Regions from separate parts of the Paenarthrobacter sp. NPDC091711 genome, predicted to be linked through region 3. Evidence: riboswitches for the same ligand, from Rfam matches in the RefSeq annotation. Region 3 holds a riboswitch; each other region holds the start of a gene.
The links. Region 3 has a riboswitch for glycine ahead of gcvP (aminomethyl-transferring glycine dehydrogenase). Riboswitches for the same ligand answer to the same signal wherever they lie in the genome.
Positions count from the first base shown of each region.

Region 1: linked by a shared signal. The riboswitch ahead of cycA (D-serine/D-alanine/glycine transporter) and the one ahead of gcvP (aminomethyl-transferring glycine dehydrogenase) in region 3 are both predicted to bind glycine.
Region 2: linked by a shared signal. The riboswitch ahead of gcvP (aminomethyl-transferring glycine dehydrogenase) and the one ahead of gcvP (aminomethyl-transferring glycine dehydrogenase) in region 3 are both predicted to bind glycine.

Region 1 is NZ_JBIVTF010000007.1:154,537-164,486, forward strand. Features, by position in the region: gene ACIQH5_RS12940 (prolyl oligopeptidase family protein) at 1-1,027, opposite strand, end outside; gene ACIQH5_RS12945 (FAD/NAD(P)-binding protein) at 1,088-3,025, shown strand; glycine riboswitch at 3,100-3,198, shown strand; gene cycA (D-serine/D-alanine/glycine transporter) at 3,350-4,831, shown strand; gene ACIQH5_RS12955 (ExeM/NucH family extracellular endonuclease) at 4,943-9,475, opposite strand; gene ACIQH5_RS12960 (VOC family protein) at 9,666-9,950, opposite strand, start outside.
Region 2 is NZ_JBIVTF010000023.1:14,226-24,175, reverse strand. Features, by position in the region: gene map (type I methionyl aminopeptidase) at 1-225, opposite strand, end outside; gene ACIQH5_RS21350 (helix-turn-helix domain-containing protein) at 293-595, shown strand; gene ACIQH5_RS21345 (helix-turn-helix domain-containing protein) at 634-1,215, opposite strand; gene ACIQH5_RS21340 (NAD(P)/FAD-dependent oxidoreductase) at 1,317-2,324, shown strand; gene ACIQH5_RS21335 (hypothetical protein) at 2,422-2,634, shown strand; gene ACIQH5_RS21330 (amidohydrolase) at 2,752-3,975, opposite strand; gene ACIQH5_RS21325 (cyclodeaminase/cyclohydrolase family protein) at 4,066-4,725, shown strand; gene ACIQH5_RS21320 (MFS transporter) at 4,810-6,360, opposite strand; gene ACIQH5_RS21315 (TetR/AcrR family transcriptional regulator) at 6,433-6,972, shown strand; glycine riboswitch at 7,066-7,163, shown strand; gene gcvP (aminomethyl-transferring glycine dehydrogenase) at 7,340-9,950, shown strand, end outside.
Region 3 is NZ_JBIVTF010000003.1:180,742-190,691, reverse strand. Features, by position in the region: gene gcvT (glycine cleavage system aminomethyltransferase GcvT) at 92-1,228, opposite strand; gene gcvP (aminomethyl-transferring glycine dehydrogenase) at 1,240-4,110, opposite strand; glycine riboswitch at 4,258-4,356, opposite strand; gene ACIQH5_RS06650 (PucR family transcriptional regulator) at 4,432-5,955, opposite strand; gene ACIQH5_RS06645 (MFS transporter) at 6,128-7,510, shown strand; gene speB (agmatinase) at 7,507-8,502, shown strand; gene mscL (large conductance mechanosensitive channel protein MscL) at 8,635-9,099, shown strand; gene ACIQH5_RS06630 (amino acid-binding protein) at 9,316-9,950, shown strand, end outside.

The DNA of each region.
Region 1 (9,950 bases), on a different contig from region 3:
CGGGGGCAAAAAGGACCAGCAGTGAACGGGACCCCGCCAGATACGAGTCGAAATGTGCGGCCAGCAAGGAACCCGCAGGGTAAACAACGCCGGCAATATCCCAGTCCTTCTGCGGACGGAACAATAACCATTCCCGGTGGGCGCTGATGTTCACATCGGTGGGAACATCGATGACCTGCCAGGAGTCGTCGCGCAGCAGCGAGGTACTCCGGTTGTAGAAGTCGATGTAGTCCACGGCGAAGGTCCGTTCATAGCCCGGGGTGGAGTCGTGGGCCACCATCGCCAGCATGTGGTCCTCCGGGATGTCGAAGAGCCGTTCAGCGTCCGCAAGGGATTGGCCGCGACGAAGCTTGACGCCGGTCCGCGCATAGGAGGAGGTTGTCGCAGGCAAGCCGTCGGCGGTGCTGGAGACGAGCAAAGTATCGGCATCCAGCCAGCTGACGTTGCCCTTGGCTGTGGGCAGGTCGAAGCCGCCCTCCACAAAGGTGCGGGATTCGACGTCGAACTCGCGGTGGCGGTCAGCGTCGCCGCCGTCGGGGGAGAGCGAGACCATGGCCAGACGGTATGCGGCACCGTCGGCAGGGCGGAGGAATCCGGCTCCGTGGAACACCCACTCGATGCCTTCGGAGGCGGCAAGGGCGTCGATATCGAGCAGGACATCCCACTCGGGTTCGTTGGAGAGATAGCTTTCCCACGTGGTGCGGCGCCAGAGTCCCTTGGGGTGTTCCTGGTCTTTCCAGAAGTTGTAGTAAAAATCGCCACGCTTGTTGACCATGGCGATCCGGTCCGTGGAGTCGAGGACCTCCAGGATGCCGGCTTCGACGGCCTGGTACTCGGTGTCTTCCAGCAGGTCTTCAGTGCGTGCATTCTGCTCGCGGACCCATGCCAGCTGCTCTTCGCCGTGGATATCCTCGAGCCAAATGTTTTCATCCGTGGGCTCAGGCGCGACGTCCGCTGCATGGCGCGGGCCGGAAGCCGTTACGTCATTCTGGGGAGGTGGCGTCTGATCAGCTTCTGCGGTGGTCATCGCCCCATCCAAGCAACACTGTTCAACAGTAAGCAAGTCACACAGAAGTTAGGCTAGAGCGTGGCTAAATCGCAAACCAACCGTGTTGCCCTGATTGGGGCCGGCCCCCGGGGCACCAGTGTCCTTGAGCGGTTGCTTGCGAATTGGGCTGCGGACAGCCAGCCAGGAACCACCCTTTGCGTCAACGTTGTGGATCCGTACCCGGCCGGTTCGGGCCACGTGTGGCAGCCGGAGCAGTCACGCCTGTTCCTGATGAACACCCAGTCGTTCTATCCCACCCTCATTCCTGAGGACCCCGAGCTCGCCCCTCCGCTCACGGGTGGTTCGTTCGATCAGTGGCGGGAGGTCCGTCGTCGTGATGGCGAGGGACTGGACGACGCCGAGAAGGCTGAGTTGGCCACGCTCGAATCGCATGACTTCCCCAGCCGCGCGCTGTACGGACGCTACCTTCGCCAGACGTTGGATGGGCTGCTAAAACGGCTGCCCGACGGCGTCGAGGTCACCTTCCATCAGACACTCGCCGTTGCTGCGCGCCCGGTTGAAGACGGGTTCGACGTCGAACTCGCCAACGGCGCCACACTCACCGTCGGTTCCGTGGTCCTCGCGCTGGGCCACATCGAATCCCGGCTTAATCCGGAGCAGCGGTCCTTCAAGAGCGCGGCGGAGGACCGTGGGCTGCTCTATTTCCCGCCTGCTCCGCCGGCAGACGTCGACTGGCAGGCTGTGCCGGACAATGAGCCCGTGCTGGTCCGCGGCATGGGTTTGAACTTCTTTGACGTCATGGGCCAGTTGACGGAGGGTCGGGGCGGCAAGTTCGTCGAGGCTGGTTCGCCGGGCGCGGGTGTCTTGGAGTATCGGGCCTCGGGCAGGGAACCGAGGATCATTGCTGCCTCCCGAAGAGGCACCCCCTATCGGGCAAAGGCGGGGCTGGCAGGCTATTACCCCAGCAGCATCACCATGCGCTACCTGACAGAAGCCGCGGTGGACAGGTTCCGCGCGGCCGGCATCCAGCCCGGTTTCGATCATGACCTCTGGCCGCTGCTGCACCGCGATGCCCTGTGGGCTTATTACTCAACGCTTGCCCGGTCCCAGCCAGCCTCGATCAAGGACCCCGCACAGTTCCTCGCAGACCTTGAAGATGCGCTCCAACCGCATGCGCACACCACTGCGAACTGGGAAATTGACGTGGGAAACCTCGTTGAAAAGCACGTGGTCACTTCCCGCCGCTTGAATCTGCGGGGGCTCGCGGCGCCGCTCGCGGGCCGGACGTTCGCGTCCCGGAGCGAGCTGGACGCCGCTATCACGGCATATCTGGATGATGATGCCCGCCGATCAGCGCTGGGTGAGGCGGACCCCGTCAAGATGGCCATCGGTGCTCTTCACACTGGACGGGCCATCCTCAAATCGGTGGTGGCGGACGGCGGCATCACCGATGAGTCCTGGCTGGCAGGGTTGCGCGGCTGGTTCGAGTCCTTTGTTGAAGGGTTGGCCAGCGGCGCGCCAGCCCTGCGTTCGGAACAGCTGGCCGCTTTGGCGCGTGCCGGCGTCGTGAGTTTTGTGGGCCCGGACCCGAAGTTCAGTGTGGACCGGGGCGCCAAAGTGTTCCGGGCGGTTTCGCCGTGGGTGCACGACTCCCCGGTCGAAGCCCGGACCCTCATCGAGGCGATGTCTCCGGCTAACAGGGTGGGCATCAACCTCTCGCCCCTGCTGGAACAGCTCATGGCGGATGGTCTGGTGCGCACCAAAATCATGATGAGCGTTGAAGGGACGCCCATGCAGACCACCGGTCTTGACGTTGAACCACACCCGTACCGGCCCCTGGCGGCCAACGGATCGGTCACCGACGGACTGTACGTGCTGGGCCTTCAACTCTCGGCTTCACAGTGGGGGACGGCCATTGCTGCGGAAGCGAAGCCGCGCACCGGCCCGGCCTACGCGAGCGGACAGCGGACCCTGCGTGATGCGGACGAGATTGCCCGCAGCATTCTGGGCCGCTAGCGGCGCCAGCTTGCGGGTGCTTCCGCTCTTCGCTATGGTGTGAGCTGCATCACCGAATAGATGGTGCGCGCTTTTGATCTGCGGCGGGAGAGTCCTGCCGGTACATCCCGTCAGGCGCCGTAGGAGCAAACCCTCCCCAGGAATCTCTCAGGCCCATGTACCGCCGCGGCGAGGCAACTCTGGAAAGCAGTCCGGTCACCGGGCTCACCGAAGGTGCAAGCGGTCCTGCCCTGCAGGGCCGCGGAAACTCTCAGGTCCACGTACAGAGCGGGGAGGAACCCGAATCAATGTGGCACCCTGTGCCGCCTGAACGATGGAGTTCCTTTGACGATTCAGCGCCCGCCTTCCACTGGTCCAGATTCACCCCACCTCGAGCGACAACTCAGCAACCGGCACATCCAGCTCATCGCCATCGGCGGAGCCATTGGCACCGGCCTTTTCATGGGCTCCGGCAAGACCATTTCCGCTGCCGGCCCGTCCGTCATCTTCGTGTACATGATCATCGGCTTCATGCTGTTCTTCGTCATGCGTGCCATGGGCGAATTGCTGCTGAGCAACCTCAATTACAAATCCTTCAGCGACTTCGCAGCGGACCTCCTGGGACCTTGGGCCGGCTTCTTCACCGGCTGGACCTACTGGTTCTGCTGGGTCATCACAGGGATCGCGGACGTGATCGCCATCGCCGGGTACTCCCAGGAGCTTTGGCCGGCCCTGCCCCTCTGGGTGCCGGGACTGATCACCATCGGCATCCTCCTGCTCCTGAACCTCGCCACGGTGAAAGCCTTCGGTGAGACCGAGTTCTGGTTCGCCCTCATCAAGATCGTGGCCATCGCTGCCCTCATCATTGTTGGCCTGTTCATGATTTTCAGCGGCTTCCAGTCCGATGCCGGACCGGCCACGTTCTCCAACCTGTGGAGCCATGGCGGCTTCTTCCCCAACGAATTCATGGGCTTTGTAGCAGGCTTCCAGATCGCCGTCTTCGCGTTCGTGGGCATCGAACTGGTGGGCACCACAGCAGCCGAGGCCAAGGACCCCGAGAAGAACCTGCCCAAGGCCATCAACTCGATCCCCATCCGTGTGCTGCTCTTCTACGTCGGCGCGCTGATCATCCTGATGTCCGTCACCCCGTGGACCCAGTTCGCTGCCGGACACAGCCCTTTCATTGCCATGTTCTCGCTGGCAGGCCTCGGCGCAGCGGCCACCATCGTCAACCTTGTGGTGCTGACCTCCGCAATGTCCTCCGCCAACTCGGGCATCTACTCCACGTCCCGCATGGTGTTCGGTCTGGCTCAGGAGGGCGACGCGCCCAAGGTGTTCGGTGCGCTCTCCGGACGTAAAGTACCCCGCAACGCCCTGTTCCTGTCCTGCATCCTGCTGCTGTCCGGCGTCGTCCTCATGTACGCAGGCTCGGACATCGGCAAGGCGTTCGACATGGTGACCACCGTGTCCGCTGTTTGCTTTGTTTTCGTGTGGTCCATCATCCTGGCCAGCTACCTTGCCTTCCGGAAGCGTCGTCCGCACCTGCACGAGTCCTCGGCGTTCAAGATGCCCGGTGGAGTGGTGATGGTGTGGGTAGTGTTCGCCTTCTTTGCCTTCGTTTTGTGGGCGCTGACCACCCAGCCGGACACTCTCATGGCACTGCTGGCCACTCCCGTGTGGTTCGTTATCCTGGGGGTCGCCTGGCTGATTCTCCGCCGCCGCCCCGCGCACTTGGCCCGCTACGAGGAGTTCAAAGCTGAGCTCCAGCGGGACGCGGACAGGGTCGATTTGGACAACGTCCAAGAAACGGTACCTGCAAACAAGTAAGGCGCGGAGCAACAGTTTTATAGGACAAACAGCTTCGTAGAACAAACAGCCGGACCCCTCACGAACGAATTCGTGAGGGGTCCGGCCTTTCTTGTTCACGCTAAGGAGCGGTTAGCCCCTCAAGCACCTCTGATACTCCAGCCATGCAAACGCGTACCGGAGCCATCCCACGACGTCGTACCACTTGGACGGCTTGGCAGGTGCGGTGCACTGCGGCGGGTTTGGACCGCTCTCAGCCACGTTCACCAGCGCCTTCACCACGGTTCCACTTTCGACGGCGGTGAGCACCAGCGTGCCCGTCCCTGCAGCTGCCGCTGCGGGCACTTTGAGGTTCACCGTGGCCGCACCGGCTGTGACCGGGACGGGGCCCAGAGCAACAGCAGTGCCCTTGGAATCAAGGAACACAGCGTTCAGCGTTGCGTTGGCCGGGCTGCCGATGGAGGTGAGGTTCAGTTTGGAGACAGCCAAAGCGATGGAATCTCCGGCCTTCACCTCAGCCGCAGTGGTGTTGGCCACGGCAACGGAACGGCGTGCGAAGTCCGGAGACACAGGATTATGTGCCTGCAGGTACTTGATCCACGCATCGCGGTCCACCAGGCCTGTGTCCTTGGTGTTGCTGCCTTCCTTGAAAATCCGGAAGTTGTCACCTCCGGTAGCCAGGAAGCTGAAGGTACCGATTCTGTACTGCTTGGCAGGATCAATCACGGCTCCGTTCACCCAGATGCCGGTGATGCGGTCCCCGGCGGGGCGAGCGGCGTCGTAGGTGTAATTGACATTCTTGGACACGCCCAGCTGCTGGTAAGGGCGGCTGGGGATGGTGCCGTCAGGGTTGGTCTGCCACTGCTGCTCCAGGAGGGTCTTGAACTGCGCACCCGTCAGGGACGTGGTCCAGAGGTTGTTCACGAACGGCAGGACCGCGTTGGCCTCGGCGTAGGTGATGGTGCCGTCCGGGGCGTAGTACAGCTCGTTGCGCAAGCCGCCGGGGTTGACGACGCCGATCTCCGCCGCTCCCAGTTCAGGCGCCTTGAGCGTATCCACCAGGGAATCCGCCACCAGGTTGCCCAGCGTGGACTCACTCGCGCGGTCGTCCCGCTTGGGGGCGCCGCCAGCCGGGTCCGGGGTAAAGGCGGTGGTGATATCAGCGGTCACTGCACCCACCGGCTGGTTGCCGATCTCTGCGGCTTGGGCGAGGGCCTTGTCCACGATCGTCTTCACAGCTGCCACCCGCGGGTAGGCAGCTACGAGGCTTTCAGAGGTCTCGGTGGTCCGATCCACCACGGCGGCCTTGTAGGCAGTGACCGTTTTGCTTGCCGTGTCCACTGTGAGGGTCACGCTGCCCACGTTCTCACCGTAGTTGCCGGTCTGGACGATGGGCCGGGTCTTGCCGGTGGGCTGGCCGTTGGCATCGAGGATCGGGGCGTCCCAGGCGTACTCCTTATGGGTGTGCCCCGTGAAGATCGCGGCGACGTCAGGAGTGGTTTCGTTGACGAGCTTGGCGAACGGACCACCGGCAGCAACTTCCTGCTCCAAGGTGGCGCCCTCGGGCGTGCCGGAAGCGGCGCCGTCGTGGTTTTCCACGATGATCAGGTCGGCCAGGTTTTCAGCCTTGATCTTCGCGGCCACCCGGTTGATGGCTTCAACAGGATCGCCGAACTCCAGGTCCGTGATTCCGGCCGGCGTCACCAAAGACGGAACTTCCTGGGTCACTGTACCGATCACGGCTACACGCATGCCGTTCATGTCCAGGACCTTGTACTCCGGCAGGACCGGTGTGGTGGTGCCCTTCTGGTAAACGTTCGCGCCCAGGTAAGCGAACTTCGCGTTGCTCCCGCCGGCAACAACGCGATCCCGCAGGTCCGCCCAGCCGCCGTCGAACTCGTGGTTGCCTACGGCGGAGGCCTGCAGGTCAAGGGCATTCAGGACATCAATGGTGGGCTGGTCCTTCGCAACGGAGGAAGCGAAGAGGGAAGCCCCGATGTTGTCACCGGCGGAAATGAAGGCCGTAGCGCCGGGGGCAGCTGCCGCGCGGAGCTTCTCAACTGTTCCGGCGAAGAGGACCGTGTTCGAGTCGATGCGGCCGTGGAAGTCGTTGATACCCAGGAACTGCAGGTCAACTGTGGCAGCTTCGTCGGCGGTCAGGTTCAGGCCCACCACCACAGGGTCGTGGTCGCTGGCCCGGAACTCGTCACCGGCATAGTAGTTGGTCACATTGTTGTTATACCTGCTGTACTCCAGCGCCACGGACTCTACGGAGTTGATGTTCCAGATGTCGGTTCCGGTGACCACCTTGTGGGCGGCAGGGGAAGCCAGGATGTGGTCCAGGGAGCCCACCATGCCACCGAACAGGTAGGAGTGCTTGCCGGTACCCACTTCCAAGTCCGTGTAGCCGGCACCTGTCAGGACGTTGATGGGATCTTCTTTGGAGTAGGCGTTGAAGTCACCGATCAGGAAGACCTTGTCTGTCCCTTTCGAGGCCTGAAGTTCCTGGGAGAAGGCCAGCAGCGATTCGGCTTGCTTGGTGCGGGCGATGTTCGAGGCGCCTTGGCCCTTGTCCGTGTCATCCGGCGTTGCTGCTGAGCCTTTGGACTTGAAGTGGTTCACGATCGCGATGAACTTCTTGTCATCGTCTCCGCCCACCGGCTTGAAAACCTGGGCCAGGGGCTTGCGGGCACTTGCAAAAGCCACGGTGTCATTGTGAATGATGGACTCGCCCACGGGCTCGGCCACGGACTTCTTGTAGATGAACGCGGTACGGATCATGTCTTCATCGTTCAGCGGGGGAGCGTTGGCGGGTGTGCGCACGTAGTCCCACACGCCCGGCGTCTTGAGGTTGAGGGCGTCCACCAGTTTGGACAGGGCGTCGTCGCGGTTCTTGCCGAACTGCGCCGAGTTCTCAATCTCTTCGAGGGATACGACGTCGGCGCCGGACTTGGTGATGGCGGCGACGATCTTGTTTTGCTGGCGCTCGAAGTTCTCGGCATTGGCGGCACCGCGGGCGTTGCAGCCTTCCTTGACCGTGATCGGGTTGCCGTCGCGGTCGGTGTAGAAGACACAGCCGGACAGTTGGTCACCGGTGGTGGGGAAGTAGTTCAAAACATTGAAGGAAGCCAGTTTGAGGTTGCCTCCAACATCCGCGGGACCGTCCGGCCGGGTGGTGGTGAAGCTTGCAGGCTGGACGGAGTCAGCGTTGGCCGCAGTCAGCGCGGTGAGGGGCTGGAACTTCCAGGAGTTGTTGCCGTAGCCCAAAATGACGTCGGTCCGGAACTGCGCAGGCGAGCCCACGCGTACGGGGTCCGATGTTGTCAGGTAGGGCAGTTGCTGGGCTTTGGTGGTGGCGTCCTTGAGGAAGTTGGTGGACGCGCCGTCGTCGAGCTTGATGCCGCGCAACGCGTTGTCAGCTACCACAGCGGCGTATTCCGGCGAGCCGTAGGTGGCCACCGCAGTGGGCTGCACCAGAGGGGATGTACCGGCTGCGAGGCCGATCTCGCCGTACTGGTTCAGGGAGTAGTTGTCCGTCACCGTGAAGTCACCCTGTGGAGCCAGGAGCATGCCCTCCAGGCTTTCCCGCGCGGCCTCGTTGGCGGGCAAGGTGAACGGAGTGGACTTGACCTCCGGTGCCGCCTCGGTCATTTTCTTCAATCCTGCAGCTTCAACGGTGAGCTGGGTCTGGTTGGCGAATTCGCTGACCACGCCGGTGAGTTGGAGGTAGTCGCCGGGTTGGACCGTGGCCGTCGTCGAGGGTGAATAGACGAACAAAGCGTCCGACGCCGTCCTGGCCGCCCCCGCGCTTTCACCGCCAGTTCCGGGGGTCTGGACGTAGTAGCCGTTGAAACCGCCTGTTGCGTAGACGGCCGTAACCTTGCCGCTGGTGGTCACGGTACTGCCAACGAACGGACTGGCGGGGCCGGTGCCCTGAATCTCGGCAATGGCTTTGACGCCGGGCTCCGGTTGGGGATCAACCGGTGGAGTCCCGCCGCCGGTGGAGGCCGTGGGAGTGATAGTCGCGTTGAGGCTGAAATCAGCGGCGTTGGAGTTGGTGTCCACACCGTTGGTGCGGTTCAGGCTCTTGACGTCCGCGTTGGTGATGGGTGCAGTGGCCGCGGCGGTCTCAAAGGTGTTGGAAGTCCCATAGCCGAGGAGGTCGGCGATGGCGGCGTTGCCCGTCACCGAACCCGCAGGAAGGGGTGAGACTGCGCCTGGCTGCTTGGCGAGGACCAGGGTTCCGGCTGTTCCGCCGGGGTTCAGTGTGCCGGTTGCCTGAACATCAGCAGCGGGCAGTTCCGGTGCGGTTGACGTACCGCTATTAGTGGCACCCTTGACCAGGAAGTATCCCTTCGGGGGAATGCTGCCGGTCAGGGGAGTGATGCCTGTGGGCGCAGCCGTGCCCGTGGCTGACCGGTACTGCAGAGACCAGCCCGCCAGGCTGACCGGGGCGTCCGAGGAGTTGTAGAGCTCCACGAATTTATTCTTGAAGGCGGCTCCGCTGCTTCCGCCGCTGAGGTAGGCCTCGTTGATCACCACCGGGGAGGTAGCGGCTGCGGCAGGATCGTCCGCGGCCATGGCCGGGACGGCTGTCAGCGGGGCCGCTAGCAACCCGACTGACAGGACCGTTCCCGCGAGTAGTTTCCAGTGTTGTTGTTGCATCCGCTCTAACTTTCATCAGTGAGCCCTTTGGAGCTCCATGAATGGCGCCCACTGTCTTGTGAAGTGGGCGAATGCCGGAAGTTACTCCCGGGTAAAGCTGCCTCGGACCTAGCTGAACACGAACGGATGAATGGAGGGTTGACCCAAGGTCAACAATGAGGGACCGTGCGCCGGTCCGGTGGTACGGCGACTAGTTGGTCTGACCCAAATCCTGGATGACCTTGAAGACGGCTCCCGTGGGGTCGGATAACGTGGCCAATCGCCCGAAAGGAGTGTCCTCCGCGGGCTGCATGACGGTGGCGCCGAGGGCCGTGGCTTGCTCAACGCTGGCGTCTGTATCCTCCACGGCGAAGTACACACTCCACATCGAGGGGACCTGTTCGGGGAGGAACCCGGAAGCATCCATGATCCCTGCCTTGGCGTCGTCGCCGGCGCCAAGGGTGGTGTAACGGAATTCCGGGGTGTCACTCATGAC
Region 2 (9,950 bases), on a different contig from region 3:
GGTGCAGATGTAATGGCCGAATGGCCCGCGACCAAAGGAGGGGGCGTAGTCCACGTAGCAGGAGACGCCCCCGGCCTCGAGGATCATGCTCTTTGCCCATCGGTCTATGTCGAGGAGGTTGGTGCCCACCTTTGCCCGGCCTTTCAGCGTGTGCAAAATGTTAGCCACCAGGGCGCCAGCCTCCTTGGCGCGGCCTAGTTCTGTACGGCTCAGGATCTCAATCATGCGGGGCCTTTCGTGTGAAAACCAATAACTATCCCGGCCATATTATCCCGGTATTACAATTGGAGCCATGGTCAGGTTGCCGCTTACACCCGCGGAGGCCGAGCGCGGACAACGCCTCGGTGCTCTTTTGCGTCGCGCCCGGGGTGAGCGCTCCATGCTGGAGACAGCCCTCGATGCCCGTGTTTCGCCCGAAACGCTCCGAAAGATCGAATCAGGCCGGGTAGCGACGCCTGCGTTCCCCACCGTCGCTGCAATTGCGGAGGTCCTTGGACTCTCCCTCGATGAGGTGTGGGCTGAGATCAATCAGCAGGAGCATAGGGCCGAGCCGGCGGGCCCGCGTCGAAGTGCACGTGAATGGCTGGCTTCGTAACCTGAATATCCCGTAACCAGCATTCAGCGCTTGTCGTCTCAGCGTTTGGGGCGGGCCCGCACGTGGAGCCGTTCGCCTTGCTGCCCAAAGAGGGTGAGAAGCTCCACCGGTTCTGTGGTGGCGCTGGCAAACCAATGTGGTGTGCGGGTATCAAATTCCGCCACCTCGCCCGGTTTCAGGACAAAGTCGTTCTCGCCCAAGACCAATCTGAGCTTGCCGTTGAGGATATACACCCAGTCGTAACCCTCATGTGATTGCGGCGTGGGAGTCTCCTTGCCCGTGCCACCCCTGAGGACCATCTTGAAGGCCTGTATGCCGCCAGGGCGTCGCGTGAGGGGAACGGCCGTTCCCCACTCGTGAACGTGCGGCTTGAGGTGAATGCGGGGATCGCCCGTTTCTGGGGCATCAATAAGCTCTTCCAAGGGGACCTGATGCAGCCGCGCGATGGGGAGAAGAAGCTCCAAGGTTGGTTTCCGTTGACCCGATTCCAGCCTGGAAAGCGTGCTCACGGAGATGCCGGTGACTTCCGAAGCCTCCGAGAGCGTCACGTTGCGTTGGGTCCGCATGGCACGCAGGCGAGGGCCGACGGCGTCGAGCATGGTGCTGAAATCCGTAGTCATGCCCCCAGTTTGCCATATTGGCAAACTTCCTTGCTGGTTTAGCGGATCCTGACCAACCATGGAAGGAGCGGCGCAGGGCCGCTGGAGATGTGGAGGCATTGGTGAGTACGGAAAACGAGAACAACCGGGTTGCGGGGGAGTACGACGTCGTTGTGGTGGGAGGTGGCGCAGCTGGGTTAAGTGCTGCCGTCACCCTGGGCAGGGCATTGCGGTCCGTCGTCGTCATCGACGCCGGGGAGCCGCGAAACGGGCCCGCAGCCGGGGTGCACGGATTCCTGTCGCGGGACGGAGTCAATCCCCAGGAACTGCTTAAGCTCGGACGAGCGGAGGCGCTCCAGTACGGGGCGGACATGATGTCCGGCCTAGCAGTTGGGGCACGCTCGACGGCGGAGCCAATGGACGGTTCAGAGCTCGCCTTTGAGGTGGACCTGGCCGACGGTCAAACTGTCAAGGCGCGCCGGCTACTTGTCACCACCGGACTGGTGGACATCTTGCCCGACGTTGAGGGCATACGGGAACGTTGGGGACGCGATGTCCTGCACTGCCCCTACTGCCACGGCTGGGAGGTCCGGAATAAGGCAATCGGAATCCTGGGGTCAGTGCCCATGGCGTTGCATCAGGCGTTGTTGTTCCGCCAGTGGAGCCCCAACATCACCCTTTTCCTCAATGACCTTGTGGAACCGACAGAAGAACAGTGGGAACAACTGGCTGCCCGATCCATCAACGTGGTGGACGGCAAAGTCCATGCCCTGCAAGTAACTGACGACGCTTTAACGGGTGTCGTCCTGGCGTCGGGAACCATGATTCCGGTGGACGCTGTAGTCACGGGCCCACGGCTGGAGGCAAGATCCGGCGTGCTGGGAACCCTGGGTGTCCCCACGGTGGAGCACCCGATGGGGGTTGGAAGCCACGTTGACGTCAATCCCATGGGCGGTGCCACGCCGGTGCCGGGTGTCTACGCTGCAGGAAACGTCGCCGATCTCATGGGGCAGGTGATGGCCTCCGCAGCCGCGGGTGTCATGGCAGGTGCTGCAATCAATGCAGATCTCATGATGGAGGAGACCAATCGGGCTGTTGAGAATGCGCGCAAATTAGTCGTATCCCGCTAAGTCGGTCACTGTGCCAGCTGATCACAACGCACAAAACCATCGACGTGAGGTCCCTGTCCGAGGACGATTAAAGGACAGCCGTTGAAGGAGGTTGAGTATGTGCTACGCGTACTACGACGACTTCGAGCGGCGCACGAAGAAGGACTCCGAGCGCAAGCCTGAAGCACGCACATCAGAAACACCCAAGGAGCAGGAACCCGCAGAGAGCCGTCCACGGACGGAAGGAACACTGTGGACTTTCCTGGCCCGCCGTCGCAGGGAATCCGAGGTTTTTGAACCGAGGATCGACCGCATCCGCGAGAAAGTCTAGGTTTCCCGGGAACAGTTGGGCCGGATGGAAGCTAGGCCGGATTGAACAAGTAAGTAAAGGAAAGGCGCTGCGCTCGCAGCGCCTTTCCTTCGCGGTCTGCCTTGGGACTCAGCAGCCCTACGACTTGGTGGCCAGGAACTCCCGGGCGGCGGTCACGAGCGCTTCCGTTCCGCGCGCCAGCGTCGGTTGGATGACTGGCGCGAAGTACGGCGAGTGATTCGAGGGAATGTCCTCTGGAAGGCGACCCGTTGTGGCGAATTCCTTGAACAAAGCAGGCTCAGCACCACCCAGGAACCAGAAAACCAGAGGAGCGCCTGCGGCCTTCGCCAGGGCTCCTACGTCTTCGCTTCCGGATACGGGGCCAGGATCGATGATCTGTGTCTCTCCGAACTTTGCTGTGAAAGCAGCGGACACCCTGCCGGTTGCGGCTTGATCGTTGACGGTCAGCGGGAAATGCTCTTCAAACTGAATCTCGGGGTCCTTGGGGGCTCCGGATGCAGTGGACTCTCCCTTGGCAATGCGCTCAATGGAACCAAGGATTTTGTCCCTGGTGGCGTCACTGAAGGTGCGGACGCTGAGGCCCAATGTTGCCGTTTCGGGAATGATGTTGTTCTTGGTCCCTGAGTGAATCTGCCCCACCGTCACCACCGCAGAGTCACTGGCGGCGAGCTCACGCGAGACAATGCCCTGCAATCGCACGGTGGTTGCAGCAGCCATGAGCACCGGGTCAACAGTGGTCTCCGGACGCGATCCGTGGCCACCTCGTCCGTGCAAGGTGATGTTGAGGGAATCGGCCGACGCCATGGTGACGCCGGGTCGCATGCCAAACCATCCCGCGGGGAAGGGGGCTACATGTTGGCCCAGGACGACGTCGGGTTTCGGCACCACGTCATACAGCCCGTCAGCAACCATGGTTTCTGCCCCGCCGCCCCATTCCTCGGCCGGCTGGAAGAGAGCGATCAGCGTGCCTTGCCACTCATCACTCTGCGCGGCCAGGACCTCCACCGCGCCAACAAGGCAGCTCACGTGCACGTCATGGCCGCATGCGTGCATGACTGGCATGTCTTTGCCCTCATGATCAACACCCACTGCCGTGCTTGCGTAGTCCAAACCCGTTGCCTCTTTCACTGGCAACGCATCCATGTCTGCCCTGAGCATCACCACTGGTCCGGGCCCATTGTCCAGAACCCCAACAACACCGGTTTTTCCGATGTTGCGGTGAACAGCGAAGCCAAGATCTTCGAGGTATCCCGCGGCGATCCCGGCTGTTCGGGTCTCCTGAAAAGACAGTTCGGGGTTGGCGTGCAGGTCTTTGTAAAGCTCTTCGAGGTCAATGGTCATGAGTTTGCCCTTTTCATTCGACGCCATGGTTTGGCCAGTGTATCCAGCCCATGGATGCAAAGCCTGGGAAGCCCCGGCACACTGGATGTCATGAACCATTCCGAGTCAGTCACCACACAGCTATCCACTGTTGAGGAGTGGACCAGGGCGTTGGCGGAATCCAGCGGCTCCCCGGGCGGCGGCGCCGGAACAGGGGTCATGCTCTCCATCGCGGCGTCGTTGATATCCATGGTGGCTGGATACACCGAGGCGGAGAAGTCCCAGCGCGAGCAGCTCAGCGGCGTTCACTCCCGTGCTCACGAACTCCGTCAAACGGCCCTTCAACTAGCCGACGACGACGCTTCCGCCTCCAACGCGTTCGGCGCAGCCTTCCGCTTGGATCCCGGACCTGAACGCGACGACGCCATTCATCAGGCTTCCGTCCATGCCGCGAAGGCATCAGCGGTCCTCGGGGAGCGGGCGATCAATGCCATTGAAGACCTCGGCTGGCTCGCATCCAACGGCAACCCTGCGCTGATCGCGGACGTCGTGGTGGGCTTCGGCGCCCTCCGCGCAGCCATCGCCGGAGCCCGGACCAATGTGAGCTTCGACCTCGCATCCCTAACCTCAGCCGGCGCCACGCTCGAGGAAGTCAGGGAACAGCACCCGGAGCTATGGAACACCGTCAGCCGGCTCAGCGACGCCCTCGACAGAATCGACGAGCTGACCGCCGTCGTCGACAAGAAAGCGGCGCCGACCGAAGCGCTGTGAGGCCCGGTTTGCGTGGCAAATCCCTACGGAACCCCGCAAAGCGGGCCTCACAACGGCATTACTGCGCCTTCGGCGCTCTGCCTACTACTGCGCCTTCGGCACACGCCTGAGTACGACGGCGGCGAGCACTGCCGCGCCGGCCATCAGTACCAGCCCAATCGCCGCAGTGATGTGGACGCCGGACTCGAAAGCTGTCCGGGCGGCGTGTGTCAACGCCTCCGACAACGGGGCCGGAAGTGCGGCCGCCGCATCAACAGCGCCGGCGAGCGTCTCACCGGAATTCCCGGCAGCTTGCTCGGAGATGCCGTCCGGCATGATCAGGTTGTGCTGGTAAGACGCCGTGAGGATAGAGCCAAGCACTGCCGTTCCCAAGAGTGACCCCAGTTCGTAGCCGGTCTCGGAGATAGCCGAGGCGGCGCCGGATTTGTCGGCCGGCACTGAAGCCAGGATGAGGTCGTTGGAGATGGTCTCCGCAGCGCCCACGCCGACGGCCAGGACGGTCAAGGCTGACAACAGGAACACCGGACCGCTGCCGTGATCGCCCACTACGACGATCAGATAGCCCACGGCACTGAGTGTCAGGCCTGCCGCCACAACGAACCCTGGCCGCACACGCTTGACCAGAGGTACCACCAGCAGGCCGGCGATGACCGTTGCCAGGAGGGCGGGAATCATCGCGATACCGGCCTCCATGGGGGACTGGCCCTCAACAAGTTGCAGGTGCTGGGCGAAGAAGTAGATGAAGCCCGTCATGGAGAACAGGGACAGGACGTTCGCCACGATTGCCGTGCTGAACACCTTGTTCTTGAACAAGGCAACATCCAGCATGGGGTTCTCGATCCGCTGCTGGCGACGCACGAACAGGATGCCCATCACCAGGCCAAAGCCCATGAAGGCAGCTGCGGACGCCCCGAAACCATGAACCGCGAATTCCTTGATCCCGTAAACGAACGGCGCCATGGTGACAACGGAGAGGAGGATGCTGCGCGCATCCACACGTCCGGGATTGGCATCCTTGGACTCGGGAATCAGTACCCGGCCGAAAGCAAGCAGGGGCAAAAGCAGGAATGCTGCTACCAGGAAAACGGCGCCCCACCAGAAGTGCTCCACCAGCCAGCCGCCAAAGATCGGGCCAAGGGCGGCGCCGCCGGAGAACCCTGCGGCCCAGACGGCGATCGCGAGCCGGCGCCGGTTGGGATCGGTGAAAATGTTCCGGATCAGGGAAAGGGTTGAGGGCATCAGCATGGCACCGAAGACACCAAGGCCGGCGCGGCCGGCAATCAGCCATTCAGCGGACGGCGCGAATGCTGTAGCAGCCGAAACCGCTGCGAAGCCTGTGCTGCCGACCAGCAGCAGCCGCCGTCGTCCGATCCTGTCGCCCAAGTTGCCCATGGACACCAACAGTGCGGCGAGGACCAGCGGGTAGGCGTCAACAATCCAGAGCAATTGGACGCCGCCAACGTTCAGGGAACGGGCGATTTCAGGGAGGGCAAAGGTGAGCGCGGTGTTGTCGACGGCCACCAGCAGCACCGGAAACATCAGGAGTGCCAGTGCCGTCCAGTCGCGCCACGGTGCTGCCGGACCCTTAACGGGGTGGGCGGAACGGGGTGCTTGGGTTGAGGACGGCGAGAACATGTAACCACTGTACCGTCCAGACGGTATAGTTTCAAATGTAGCCACCGCGAGCCTTTAGGGAATGATGGACACATGCCACGAAAACCAATTGCCCGGGACGCCGTCCTGGACGCCTTTGAAGCCCTCCTCATTGAAGTGGGGGAGCGTGCTGCCACGCTCGATGCCGTTGCCAAGCGCGCGGGAGTGTCCAAGGGTGGGCTGCTCTACCACTTTCCCAATAAGGAAGCGCTGATTACTGCCCTTTTGGAGCGCCTGGACCTGCTGGCCGACGAAGATACCGAAGTGATGAAGGCCGCGCCCGATGGTTCGGCTGCATACTTCATCCGGTCCTCGCTGTGGGCAGATACGCCCATGGACCGGGCCTTCGTTGCCGCTACCAGGTTGGCTGAGGTGGCTCACGAGGAAACCCGCCGCAGGTTTGCCGCCATCCAACAGAGATGGCTGGACGTGCTCGCAGAAGACGTCGGACCGGAAGTTGCCAAGGCTGTCAGCTACATGGGCGATGGGCTCTACTTCAACGCGATCTTTGAAGGCGGCCAGGAGGGCGGCAACGCCGGGCGGGAGGCCGACGTCGAAATCCTGCTGGGAGTCCTCGAGCGGCTACGGAAGTAGTGGTTCCTCCATTTGCTGCTGAGGCCGGAGCGTAGGACAATTAACTCTTGTGGCGTGCCCAGCGTGGCGCCCATATACAACTGAACATGCCTTTGATCTGCGGCGGGAGAGTCCTGCAAGCACGTGATGCAGGCGCCGTAGGAGCAAACCCTCCCCAGGAATCTCTCAGGCCCACGCACCGCCGCGGCAAGGCAACTCTGGAAAGCAGCAGGCACTCGGCACCTCAGGGTGAAGAGAGCTGTGCTCACCGACGGTGCAAGCGATGGTTGTCCCACAACGCGCGGAAACTCTCAGGTCCAATACAGAGCGGGGAGGAACCCAGCCGCTGTGGCGTACCCAAACGCTGCCCAAGTAATGGAGTTCCTTCGTGACGGTTAGTTCTGCCTCCACCACCTTCGTCGATCGGCATATCGGCGCCCGCCGCCAGGCTGATATTGAGACCATGCTCAAGTCCGTCGGTTACGACACCGTCGACTCCCTGGTCGACACCGCCGTCCCGAACGATATCCGCCAGGACGTTGCCCTCACCCTGCAGAACGCGCTGAGCGAAGTTGAAGTTCTGGCCGAGCTGCGCAAACTTGCGTCCAAGAACAAGACCGCCGTGCAGATGATCGGCCAGGGCTACTACGACACCGTGACGCCGCCGGTGATCCGCCGCAACATTCTTGAGTCCCCGGCCTGGTACACGGCCTACACGCCGTACCAGCCGGAAATTTCCCAGGGCCGTCTTGAAGCGCTCCTGAACTTCCAGACCATGGTGCAGGACCTGGTTGGCCTGCCGATCGCCAACGCCTCCCTGCTGGACGAAGCAACCGCCGTGGCCGAGGCCGTGCTCATGATGCGCCGTGCCAACAAGAACAAGGCTGTCCAGGACGGCAAGACCGTTCTTGACGCCGACTGCCTGCCGCAGACCATCGCCATTGTGAAGGGCCGCGCAGAAGCGCTCGGCTTCGAGGTTGAGGTAGCTGACCTGTCGCTCGGTCTCCCGGAAGGCGACATCAACGGCGTCGTCCTGCAGCAGCCGGGTGTCTCCGGCCGCGTGTTCGATCACTCCGCCGTGATCGCTGACGCCAAGGAACGCGGCGCGCTGGTTACCGTCGCTGCCGACCTCCTTTCCCTGACGCTCATCACCCCTCCGGGTGAGCAGGGCGCGGACATTGCTGTTGGTTCCGCGCAGCGCCTGGGCGTACCGCTGTTCTTCGGCGGCCCGCACGCTGCTTACATGGCCGTCCAGAAGGGTCTGGAGCGTTCCATGCCCGGCCGTCTGGTGGGCGTTTCCAAGGACGACGCCGGTGTCCCCGCCTACCGCTTGGCGCTGCAGACCCGTGAGCAGCACATCCGCCGCGAGAAGGCCACGTCCAACATCTGTACCGCGCAGGCGCTGCTCGCCATCGTCGCCTCGATGTACGCCGTCTACCACGGCCCCGAAGGCTTGAAGGCGATCGCAGAGACCGCTCACAGCCACGCCCGCACCCTCGCAGCGTCCCTGAAGGCTGCCGGCGTCGAGGTCCTTCACGGTTCCTTCTTCGACACCATCACCGTCCGAGTTCCCGGCAAGGCCGGCGAGCTCGTGGCCGCTGCCGAGGCCAAGGGCATCAACCTGCGCGGCATCGACGCCGACACTGTGGGCATCTCGGTTGATGAGACCACAACTTCCGCGATTGTCGCCGACGTCGCAGCGGTGTTCGGCGCTTCAGTGGCTGAAGCCGCTGAAGGCTTTGCGCTTGAGGCCTCCGTGGAGCGTTCCAGCGACTTCATGCAGCACCCGGTGTTCAACACCCACCGCTCCGAAACCCAGCTCCTGCGCTACATCCGGAAGCTCTCCGACCGGGACCTCGCGCTGGACCGCACCATGATCCCGCTGGGTTCCTGCACCATGAAGCTCAACGCCACGGCTGAAATGGAAGCGATCTCGTGGCCGGAGTTCGCCTCCATCCACCCGTTCGCTCCGGATTCCCAGACCGAGGGCTGGCGTGAACTCATCACCGATCTCGAGTCGCAGCTGACCGAGATCACTGGCTACGACCAAGTCTCCATCCAGCCCAACGCCGGGTCCCAAGGCGAGCTCGCAGGCCTGCTGGCCATCCGCGGCTACCACCTCTCCCGTGGCGACGAACAGCGCAACATCTGCCTCATCCCTGCTTCCGCCCACGGCACCAACGCGGCCTCAGCAGTGCTCGCCGGCATGAAGGTTGTTGTAGTGGCCACCGCCCCCGATGGCACCATCGACCACGTTGACCTCAAGAACAAGATCGAAGCCCATCGCGATGCCCTCTCGGCCATCATGATCACCTACCCGTCCACGCATGGCGTGTACGACGCCGACGTCCGCGAAGTCTGCGACGCCATCCACGAGGCCGGCGGCCAGGTGTACATCGACGGTGCCAACCTCAACGCACTGGTTGGACTAGCCCAGCCGGGCAAGTTCGGCGGCGACGTGTCCCACTTGAACCTGCACAAGACGTTCTGCATCCCCCACGGCGGCGGCGGACCCGGCGTTGGCCCGGTCGCAGCCAAGGCACACCTCGCACCGTTCATGCCCGGCGACGCGGCGTCCTGGACCGAAGGTAACGACGTCCCGATTTCGGCTTCCCGTTTCGGCTCCGCCGGCGTGCTGCCGATCTCCTGGGCCTACGTGAAGCTCATGGGCGGCCAGGGCCTCACCGAAGCCACCAAGTCCGCGCTGCTCGCTGCGAACTACATCGCTTCCCGCCTCAACGATCACTTCCCGGTTCTTTACACCGGCGAAGGCGGACTCGTAGCACACGAGTGCATTCTGGACCTCCGGGAACTGACGGCCAAGACCGGCGTCACCGCTGAAGATGTTGCCAAGCGCCTCATCGACTTCGGCTTCCACGCGCCCACCCTGGCCTTCCCGGTGGCGGGCACGCTCATGGTTGAACCCACCGAGTCCGAAGACCTCGTGGAGATCGACCGCTTCATCGAAGCCATGATCACCATCCGTGCCGAGATCGAAC
Region 3 (9,950 bases):
CGCGTCCGCCCAGCGGGCGCTTATGCGACCGAGCCCGCAGAGGAGGTCGGCTCCGCCGGGCTTCGATGAGTCACCGGCCACTCCCGCCGGGCTATTTAGTGCGCTTGTAGAACGGCAGCTGCACGACTTCGAACGGCTCGGCTTTTCCGCGGAGGTCTACGTCCAAGATGGTGCCCGGTTCGGAATGCTCGACGTCGACATACGCCAAGGCGATCGGGTAACCGAGCGTCGGGCTTGGCTGGCCGGAGGTGACTTCACCGATCAGGGAGCCGTCTTTGAGGACCGAGTAGTGGGCGCGGGCGGCGCGGCGTCCGGCGCCTTTGAGGCCCACGAGCTTCTGGCCGAGAGTGGATCCGACGCCGGCGGCCTTGATGGCTGTCAGTGCATCGCGGCCAATGAAGTCGCTTTCCTTGGCCAGGGAAACCACGGGGCCCAACCCTGCAGCGTAGGCGTTGACGTGGCGGGAAAGCTCGTTGCCGTAGAGGGGCATCCCGGCTTCCAGCCGCAGGGAGTCGCGGGCAGCGAGTCCGGCGGGGATGAGACCGTGGCCTTCCCCGGCGTCGAGCAGGGCTTCCCAAAGGCCAGCAGCATCGACGTTGGGAAGGTAGATTTCGAAGCCGTCCTCACCGGTGTATCCGGTACGGGCCAGCAACAGGTCCTGCCCGTTGATGGAGACCTCCACGGCCGCGTAGTACTTCAGTTCGGTGACCAGTGCGTGCTGCTCTGCCGGGACCAGAGGAAGCAGGATCGCCTCGGCGTTGGGGCCCTGCACGGCGATCAGCGACGTCTCTGCCGAAGCGTCTTCCACCACGACGTCGAACCCGGCCGCACGGTCCTTCAGCGCAGCAGCAACTACCTTCGCGTTGCCCGCGTTGGGCACCACCAGGTACTTGTCCACGCCTTCTTCGGGAGAGGGACGGCGGTAGGTAATGAGGTCATCAATGATGCCGCCGTCTGCGTTGCAGATCAGCGAGTACTTGGCTTTGCCCACCGCGATGGCGGACAGTTTGCCCACCAGCGCGTAGTCCAGGAAGGCGGCTGCTTCGGGGCCGCTGACCCAGACTTCGCCCATGTGGGAGAGGTCGAACAGGCCGGCGGTCTTGCGGACGGCGTGGTGCTCGGCGAGCTCGGACTCGTACTTCAGGGGCATCTGCCAGCCGCCGAAATCGGTGAAGGAAGCGCCGGCCTTTTTGTGCTGCTCGTAAAGAGCGGTGTAATTCTCAGACATGTCAGGAGTCCTTAGTTTTCGAAGTCAGCAGTGTTCTCGAATGCCTCGAGGGGCGGGCACGAGCACACAAGATTCCGGTCACCTGCGGCGCCGTCGATCCTGCCGACCGGCGGGAAGTACTTGTCCTGCTTGAGGTGGTGGACGGGGAACGCGGCCTGCTCACGCGGGTACTCACGGTCCCAGCCGGAATTTACGACGGCGGCAGCCGTGTGCGGCGCGTTGCGCAGCGGCGACTTCTCAACAGTGAAATCACCGCTGGCCACCTGCTCGATTTCGGCACGGATGGTGATCATGGCTTCGATGAAGCGGTCGATCTCGGCCAGGTCCTCGGACTCGGTGGGTTCCACCATCAACGTGCCCGCCACCGGGAAAGCCAGGGTGGGGGCGTGGAAGCCGAAGTCGATCAGTCGCTTGGCCACGTCCTCGGCCGTGACACCCGTGCGGGCAGTCAGCTCGCGGAGGTCCAGGATGCACTCGTGGGCAACGAGTCCGCCCTCGCCCGTGTACAAAACCGGGAAGTGCTCATCCAAGCGCGAAGCAACATAATTCGCTGCCAACAGAGCAGACTTGGTGGCTTCCGTCAGTCCTTGGCCACCCATGAGCTTCACGTACGCCCAGGAAATCGGCAGCACACCGGCGGAGCCATAACGCGACGCCGAGATGGCCACGCCATGCCCTTCCTCGTGCGCCGCTTTGTTCGCGTCGCCCGGCATGAACGGAGCCAGGTGTGCCTTCGCAGCAACAGGGCCAACGCCCGGACCGCCGCCACCGTGCGGGATGCAGAAGGTCTTGTGCAGGTTCAGGTGGGACACGTCGCCGCCGAACTTGCCCGGCTGGGCCAAGCCAACCAAGGCATTCAGGTTGGCGCCGTCAACGTACACCTGGCCGCCGGCTGCGTGGATGGCGTCGCACACTTCGCGGACGTCAGCGTCGTACACACCGTGCGTGGACGGGTAAGTGATCATGATGCAGGACAGCACGTCCTTGTTGGCCTCGATCTTGGCCGTCAGATCAGCATGATCAATAGTGCCGTCAGCAGCCGTGGCCACCACAACAACCTTCATGCCCGCCAGCACAGCCGAGGCAGCATTGGTACCGTGAGCCGAAGCGGGGATCAAGCAGACAGTGCGCTGCTCGTCGCCACGTGAAAGGTGGTAGCCGCGGATCGCCAACAAGCCAGCCAGCTCGCCCTGCGAACCGGCGTTGGGCTGGATGGAGACCTGGTCGTAACCGGTGATCTCCGTGAGGTCCGCCTCGAGGTCGGTGATCAGTTCACGCCAACCGGCCGTCTGGTGGTCCGGAGCGAACGGGTGGATCGATGCGAATTCCGGCCAGGAAATAGCTTCCATCTCAGCAGTCGCGTTGAGCTTCATGGTGCACGAGCCCAACGGAATCATGATGCGGTCCAGCGCGAGGTCCCGGTCTGACAGCTTGCGGATATAGCGCAACAGCTGCGTCTCGGAACGGTGCGTGTTGAACACCGGATGCTGCAGGAAATCGGAGGTGCGGACCACGGATGCGGGCAGTTCGAACCCTGCTACGTCCCCTACCGGGCCGGCACCAAAGGCGACGGCCACTGCGGAGAGGACCTCCGGCGTCGTGGTTTCATCAACCGAAACGCCAACAGTGTCAGCGTCGATGAGCCGCAGGTTGATGCCGCGGGCTTCGGCGGCTGCGATGACCTTGGCAGCTTTGCCGGGAACACGGACGGTGAGGGTGTCGAAGAAGGCCTCGGAGACGAGTTCGCGGCCGGCCTTCTGCAGGGTCGAAGCCAAAACGCGGGCGTGTCCGTGGACTGTTTCGGCGATCGACTTCAGGCCCTCGGGACCGTGGTACACGGCGTACATCGAGGCTACGATCGCCAGCAGAGCCTGGGCGGTGCAGATGTTGGACGTGGCCTTTTCGCGGCGGATGTGCTGCTCGCGGGTCTGGAGCGCCAGGCGGTAGGCCGGTACGCCGGCGTTGTCCTTGGAGACGCCCACGATGCGGCCGGGAAGCGTGCGTTCCATGCCTTCGCGGACGGCCATGTAGGCAGCGTGCGGGCCGCCGAAGAACAGCGGCACACCGAAACGCTGCGCGGTTCCGACGGCGACGTCCGCACCTTGCTCGCCCGGGGGCGTGATGAGGGTGAGCGCCAAAAGATCGGCGGCCACGGTCACCAGGGCACCGCGTTCCTTGGCGTCGGCAATCACGGCCGTGTGGTCGAAAACGCGGCCCGAAACGCCAGGCTGCTGCAGGACGATACCGTTGATGTCGCCGTCGGGAAGTCCGGCGGACAGGTCCGCAATCTCAACTTCGAAGCCCAGAGCCTCGGCCCGGCCCTTCACGATCGCGATGGTCTGCGGGAGGAGGTCGGCGTCGAGGACGGTCTTGCCATCCTTGGCAGCCTTGTTCTTGTTGGCCCGGCGCATCAGCAGCACGGCCTCGGCCACGGCGGTGGCTTCATCCAGCAACGAAGCGTTGGCAATGGGCAGCCCCGTGAGGTCCTGCACCATGGTCTGGAAGTTCAGGAGAGCCTCAAGGCGGCCCTGCGAAATTTCAGGCTGGTACGGCGTGTACGCCGTGTACCAGGCCGGAGCTTCGAGGATGTTGCGGCGGATAACGGGCGGCGTCACGGTGTCGTAGTAGCCCTGCCCGATCATCTGGACAGCGGTCTTGTTCTTGGACGCCAGCTTGCGGAGCTCGGAGAGGACCTGCACCTCGGTGAGGGCGTCCTGCAACTTCAGGGCAGTGTCCTGGCGGATGGAATCGGGGACGGCGACGTCTACCAGGCCGTCGACCGAGTCGTAGCCGATGGCCTTGAGCATGGTGTCAACGTCGGCTTGGCGGCGGGCGCCAATATGCCGGTCCGCGAAGGCGGTGGGGGTTGATTGAACAGTCAAGAGGAACTCCATGATTCAGGCGCCCAGTGAGCGCTCGATGATGTGGGTTCCTCCCCGCTCTGTATTGGACCTGAGAGATTCCGCAGGAATGGTTGCCTGCTTGCACCGTCGGTGAGCCCGGTTGCCCGGACTGCTTTCCAGAGTTGCCTAACCGCGGCGGTACATGGGCCTGAGAGATTCCTGGGGAGGATTTGCTCCTACGGCGCCTGACTGGATGTACCGGCAGGACTCTCCCGCCGCAGATCAAAAGCGTTGCATCACCATGAGTGACACGCTTCACACCATAGCGGGTTGTTTTGAAAAAGCGCAAGCAAGGTGTGGCTACTGATGCATGGCTTCATGAATCTGCAACGCAAACCACAACTGGGCAACGGTGGACGTTTCACCCATGTCCAGCCCCGTCAGCTCGCCGATTTTCCGGATTCGGTAGATGATGGTTTGCCGATGCGCGAACACCGCGGCAGCAGTCTTCTGCCACGAACGCTGCGAATCCAAATATGTCCGCAACGTGACTATCAGATCGCCGTCCTGGCCCTGCTCGTAGTCAAAAATCGGGCCCAGGAGACGCCGGACCAGCGCGGTCCCTTCCTCAAAACCGGTGAGCCCCAGCCATGACGGCCCCTCCGCGTACCGAGCCAGCCCCAGCTTGTTGGCCCGGGCTGAACCGAGCGCCCAGAGAGACTCTTGCAGCGCCCTTTGGATACCGGTCACATCCGCCGGCGCACTGATCCCGATCGCGGCGTTCGCCCCGGCGCAATGGACCAAGACGTCATCCGACACGCCCGCGGGGACCACCACGTGGAGCCTGTTGTTCCGCTTCAACGACGCCGACGCAACCCCGTGCCGCCACAGTTCGATGTGCACGTCAGCCAGCCCGCCGACGTCGTCCGCTGCTTTAGCGCCCGCCGTGGGAATGCTCGCCGTCATGGAGGCGAGCAGGAAATCCTGGGGCGCAACCTCGAAACCCGCCAGGCGGCTCTCCATCTCGGCCGCACCCAAACGCCCATCCATGGCCTGCAGCAGGAACTCGCCGGCAAGCCGATGGCGGCCTTCCAACGACAAAACGATGCGCGAAAGCTGCAGTCCCAGCACGGTTGCGGCATGAAGGAGTACGACGGCGTCCGGGTGCGGTTCGCTGTTAGGCAGCACCACCAGGAGCGCGTTGGCATGCGTGGGAATGTCCATGGTGAGCACGTGCCTGCCGCGGATGCGGTGCCACTGGAAGTTCTTCCCCGCCAGGCCCACCTGCCCGGACAACGGCGCCCATTCCTCGGCGAGGAAGACGGGGAGTGATTGCCCGTCCGGATGCCAAGGATGGAGGCATCGGCGGTCCACCACGAAGAGTTCCGCGTCGAGTTCGGTTGATAGCCGCTGGACGAGGCTCTGCCAATGGTCCTCGGACGCTCCGGCGGTGCGGAGAAGATCATAAACGCGGGCTGTTTGCCGTAAACGGCGGGACTCTTCGAGCAGCGATGACTCGGCAACCGAACGGGCTATGGCGATGAATGGCAGCGGATACGGGATGTTGATCAGGGGCAGCGGGAGCCGGTTGCAGGCCTCCAGGAACTCGTCCGTTAGCGGCGGCGCGTGCATCTTTTCACCGATCGCCAGTGCACTGGCACCACTGTCCATCAATGCCTCGGCGAGCGCTACTTGGGCGGCTGCATCAGAGGGAATGGAGAGGCCGTTGGTCATCATGAGCTCACCGCCGGTGACCCACTCCCACAGCCTGGGGAGGTCCGAGGTGTGCGCCCAGGTGATCCGGTTGTCCAGGCCGGCCGACCCGGCCAGAAGGGTGAGCCCCAGCTGCGGCTCTGCGATGAGTTCCGCTACGGTGATCGCCATTTTGTGCTCCCTGCTGTCCTCGGGTGGCGGTCCACCGGCGGCTGTTAGACAAAGGTATATGCGGCTTCGTCATTTGTAGTCAAAGTGTAGGTAGTCGAAGTGACTCGGGTCACCAAGAATTGAACTACTTACTCCCCCCGCTCCCCAAGAGCACTCACGAGAGAGGGATGCAATGAGCGCAACAAGCAACCTCATTGACGATGCCCCACTGACCGCGTTCCACAAGAAGCTGACGTTCTTCGCCTCCGGCGGTCCGTTCATCGATGGCTATGCCTTGTCCATCATCGGCATCGCCTTGATCACCATGACCCCCGGGCTGCAGCTCAGCACAGGTGAAATTGGCTTGATAGGCGCGGCCAGCCTGGTGGGTATCTTCTTCGGCGGTGCCATCTTCGGCTGGCTCACCGACAAGATCGGCCGGCACAAAATGTACATCGCCGACTTGATCGCACTGGCAGTCTTCTCACTCCTAAACGGATTCGCTACTGAAGTGTGGCAGGTTGTCCTGTGCCGGTTCTTCCTTGGAATGGCCATCGGCGCCGACTACCCCATCGCCACCTCGCTCCTGGCAGAGTTCCTGCCAAAGAAACACCGCGGCCGCCTGCTGGGCGCCACCTTCGTTGTCTGGGCCGTTGGCGCGGCCGTCGCGTACGCCGTCGGATATCTGCTCCGGGACATGGGACCGGATGCATGGCGGTGGATGGTCGCCAGCCCTGCCATCTTCGCCATCATCACCCTCCTGTGCCGTCTCGGAACCCCCGAGTCTCCTCGCTGGCTGCTCTCCCGTGGGCGACGGGATGAGGCTGACGCGGTCATCAAGAAGGTCTACGGACAGCAGTACGGGCTGAGCGATATCGCTTCCGACAGCGAGGGACCAGCCAAACAAGGCCGGTTCCTGGACATCTTCCGGGGCCAGTATTGGAAGCGCACGTTGTTTGTTTCCATCTTCTGGACAGCCCAGGTGATCCCGCTCTTCGCCGTCTACACCTTTGCTCCAGACCTTCTAGCTTCTTTCGGCATGCACGGCGACGCCAACCTTTACGGGGGATCGTTCCTGATCTCCATGTTGTTCGTAGTGGGTGGCATTCCCGGCCTGTGGCTCGTGGAGAAAATCGGACGACGCAAGCTGCTTCTCTGGAGCTTCGGCATCATCGTGGTGGCCCTCGCCATCCCGGCCTTCATTCCCAACGTCCAGGCCGCACCATTGTTTATCGCCTTGGCGATCTTCGCGCTGGCTTCCGGCGCCTCCAGCTTCCTCGAAGTTGTGTACCCCAACGAGCTCTTCCCCACGGAGGTCCGGGCAACGGCCGTGGGCTTCGGTACTGCCATCAGCCGGATCGGATCGGCCGCCAGCACGTACTTGATGCCCATCGCAATCCTGAGCTTCGGTGCTGCCGGTTCCCTCCTCATCGGCGCCGCCATCTCCTTGGTTGGACTGGTAGCGACGTTCCTGCTCGCTCCAGAAACGGCCAACAAGTCCCTCTCAGAACTCACCAGCAATAAGAAGCCGGCCAGCCCGGAGACCAACAAAGTAACCGAAGGATCCCTGTCATGACCACTCACCAGCCCATTGGCCCCGTCGATGCCACCAAGGTTCCCCGCTTCGCAGGATTGGGTACATTCGCCAGGCTGCCACAAATTGACCGCGTCCCCGACTATGACATCGCGATTGTTGGTGTCCCGTTCGACGGCGGTACCTCCTACCGCCCCGGCGCCCGGTTTGGTCCGGCCGCAGTCCGCGAGGCCTCCCGCCTGTTGCGGCCCGGTTACCACCCTGAACTGGACGTCGAGCCTGTCAACGAAGTACAGGTTGTTGATGCTGGCGACATCGCTTGCACTCCCTATGACATCGCCCGCGCAGTGCGCGAGATCGAAGAACAAGCCCGTCCCCTGATCAGCAAGGACAAGAAGCTGATTTCCATCGGCGGCGACCACACCATCGCCCTCCCCATGTTGCAGGCACTCAACAAGGTTCACGGCCCAGTGGCACTGCTCCACTTCGACGCCCACCTAGACACGTGGGACACATACTTCGACCAGCCAGTTACGCACGGAACCATCTTCCGCAGGGCCTTTGAGGAGGGCCTGCTGATCGAAGACAAATCCATGCACGTCGGTATCCGCGGCCCGGTCTATGATCGCAACGATTTCCTCCGGGACCACGAGTTCGGCTTCCAGATCATTCGCTGTTCCGACCTGGATGTTATCGGCGTCCCGGCGGCCATCGATCAGGTCAAGCAGAGTCTAGGTGACACTCCCGTGTACGTATCCATCGACATCGACGTTCTTGATCCGTCCTACGCGCCGGGCACGGGCACCCCGGAAATGGGCGGCCTCCATTCCCGCGAACTTCTGGCACTCCTCCGCGGCTTGAACGGCATCAACATCGTAGGTGCCGACGTCGTTGAAGTAGCCCCTGCCTACGACCATGCCGATATCACTAGCGTGGCCGCAGCAACAGTGGTGTTCGACCTCTTGGCCTTGATGGTAAATCGAGGTAAGGGCGCCACGGTGTTAGGCCACGAACTCGAATCGGCTTCCGCCTGATCGAGCTGTCTATTTGAAGTACGCAATGGGGTCAAGTGTCCAGGCCGGCCGCTTGACCCCACGCGGAAACCTCGGAGTGGTATTTTGATCTCTGCTGGAGGCAGACACTCGCACCCAATCGGAGGACCATCCATGTTTAAGGGTTTCAAGGACTTTATTCTTCGCGGAAACGTGATCGAGCTGGCCATTGCTGTGGTTATCGGCAGTGCTTTCACCGCCCTTGTGGCAGCATTCACCAACCACATCATCAACCCCGTCATCGCCGCCGCCGGCGGCATGAACGCCGAGGGACTCGGCTTCAAGATCTGGGAGAACAATCCCGCCACGTTCGTTGACTTTGGCTCGGTACTGACGGCCCTGGTGACCTTCGTCATCACTGCAGCCGTGGTGTACTTCATCTTCGTGGCACCGATGAACAAGATTAACTCCTTGGTCAAGGAGCGCCTCTCCACTGAGGAGCCCGAAGAAGAGCCGCTGCCTGCTGACACTGCACTGCTGGCAGAAATCCGCGACCTCTTGAAGGACGCCGCTGCCCACCGCGACGCAGACAACATCTCGGAACTCGACTCAGACCTCGATTCCGACCGCACCCGCTAGAACTGGCAACACCCTAGGACGAGCAGCTCGCTGCGAGCCTTCCTTCCCAGTTGCTTGACCTGAGCCCGGCGTTCTCCCCGCGAGAACGCCGGGTTCTTGCGTTTCCGGCCCGGCGACGTGAGCACCAACCGGGAAGGAGCGCTCGTTAATCGAGCTGACCTCAGAACGTGACGCACAAGCAACGGGTTCGAAACCGGGGCAGTGCAGCATGAAAACATGAAGCCCAACCCGAGCACTCCCGTCACCGCGGATCTCCTCTGTGATGTCTGCGGTCAATTGCCCGAAGCTTCCAAAGCCCGGCTCACGCTCGCGAACATCGCGGTCATGCTTCCCATCGAATTGCTGGTCCATGCGGCAGTGGTTGGAACCCATCTGCCCTACGTGGCCAAGGTCCTGCTGCTGGCAGTCACCGCCACGGTATTGGTCATCTGGGTGGCTGAACCGTCCGCTGCCAAGGTCCTCCGACGCTGGCTGCACGCGCCGGCGCTCCGGCAGCGGCGCACACTGCACCTCGCTCCTGCCCTGTGGCGCGCCCGGACCGTTCTGTTGGACCAGCCAGGGTCCCTGCAGAAGGTCACTCAGTCCCTCGCCAAGTTGGACGCCAATATCCTCAGTCTTCATGTCCACCCGATGACCGGGACCGGCTCAGCTCAGGCGGGTCTCTCCGCTCAGACAGGTGCCGGTGAACGGGTGATGGACGAGTTCGTTCTGTCCACACCGGGCGAAATTACTGAGCAGGAACTGCTGAAAGCACTGCACGACGGCGGCGGGCATGAGTCCCATGTTTGGCCCACCACTGCTTTGGCCATGGCCGACGGCCAAACCAAGGCGCTGAGCCTCGCCACCCGGAT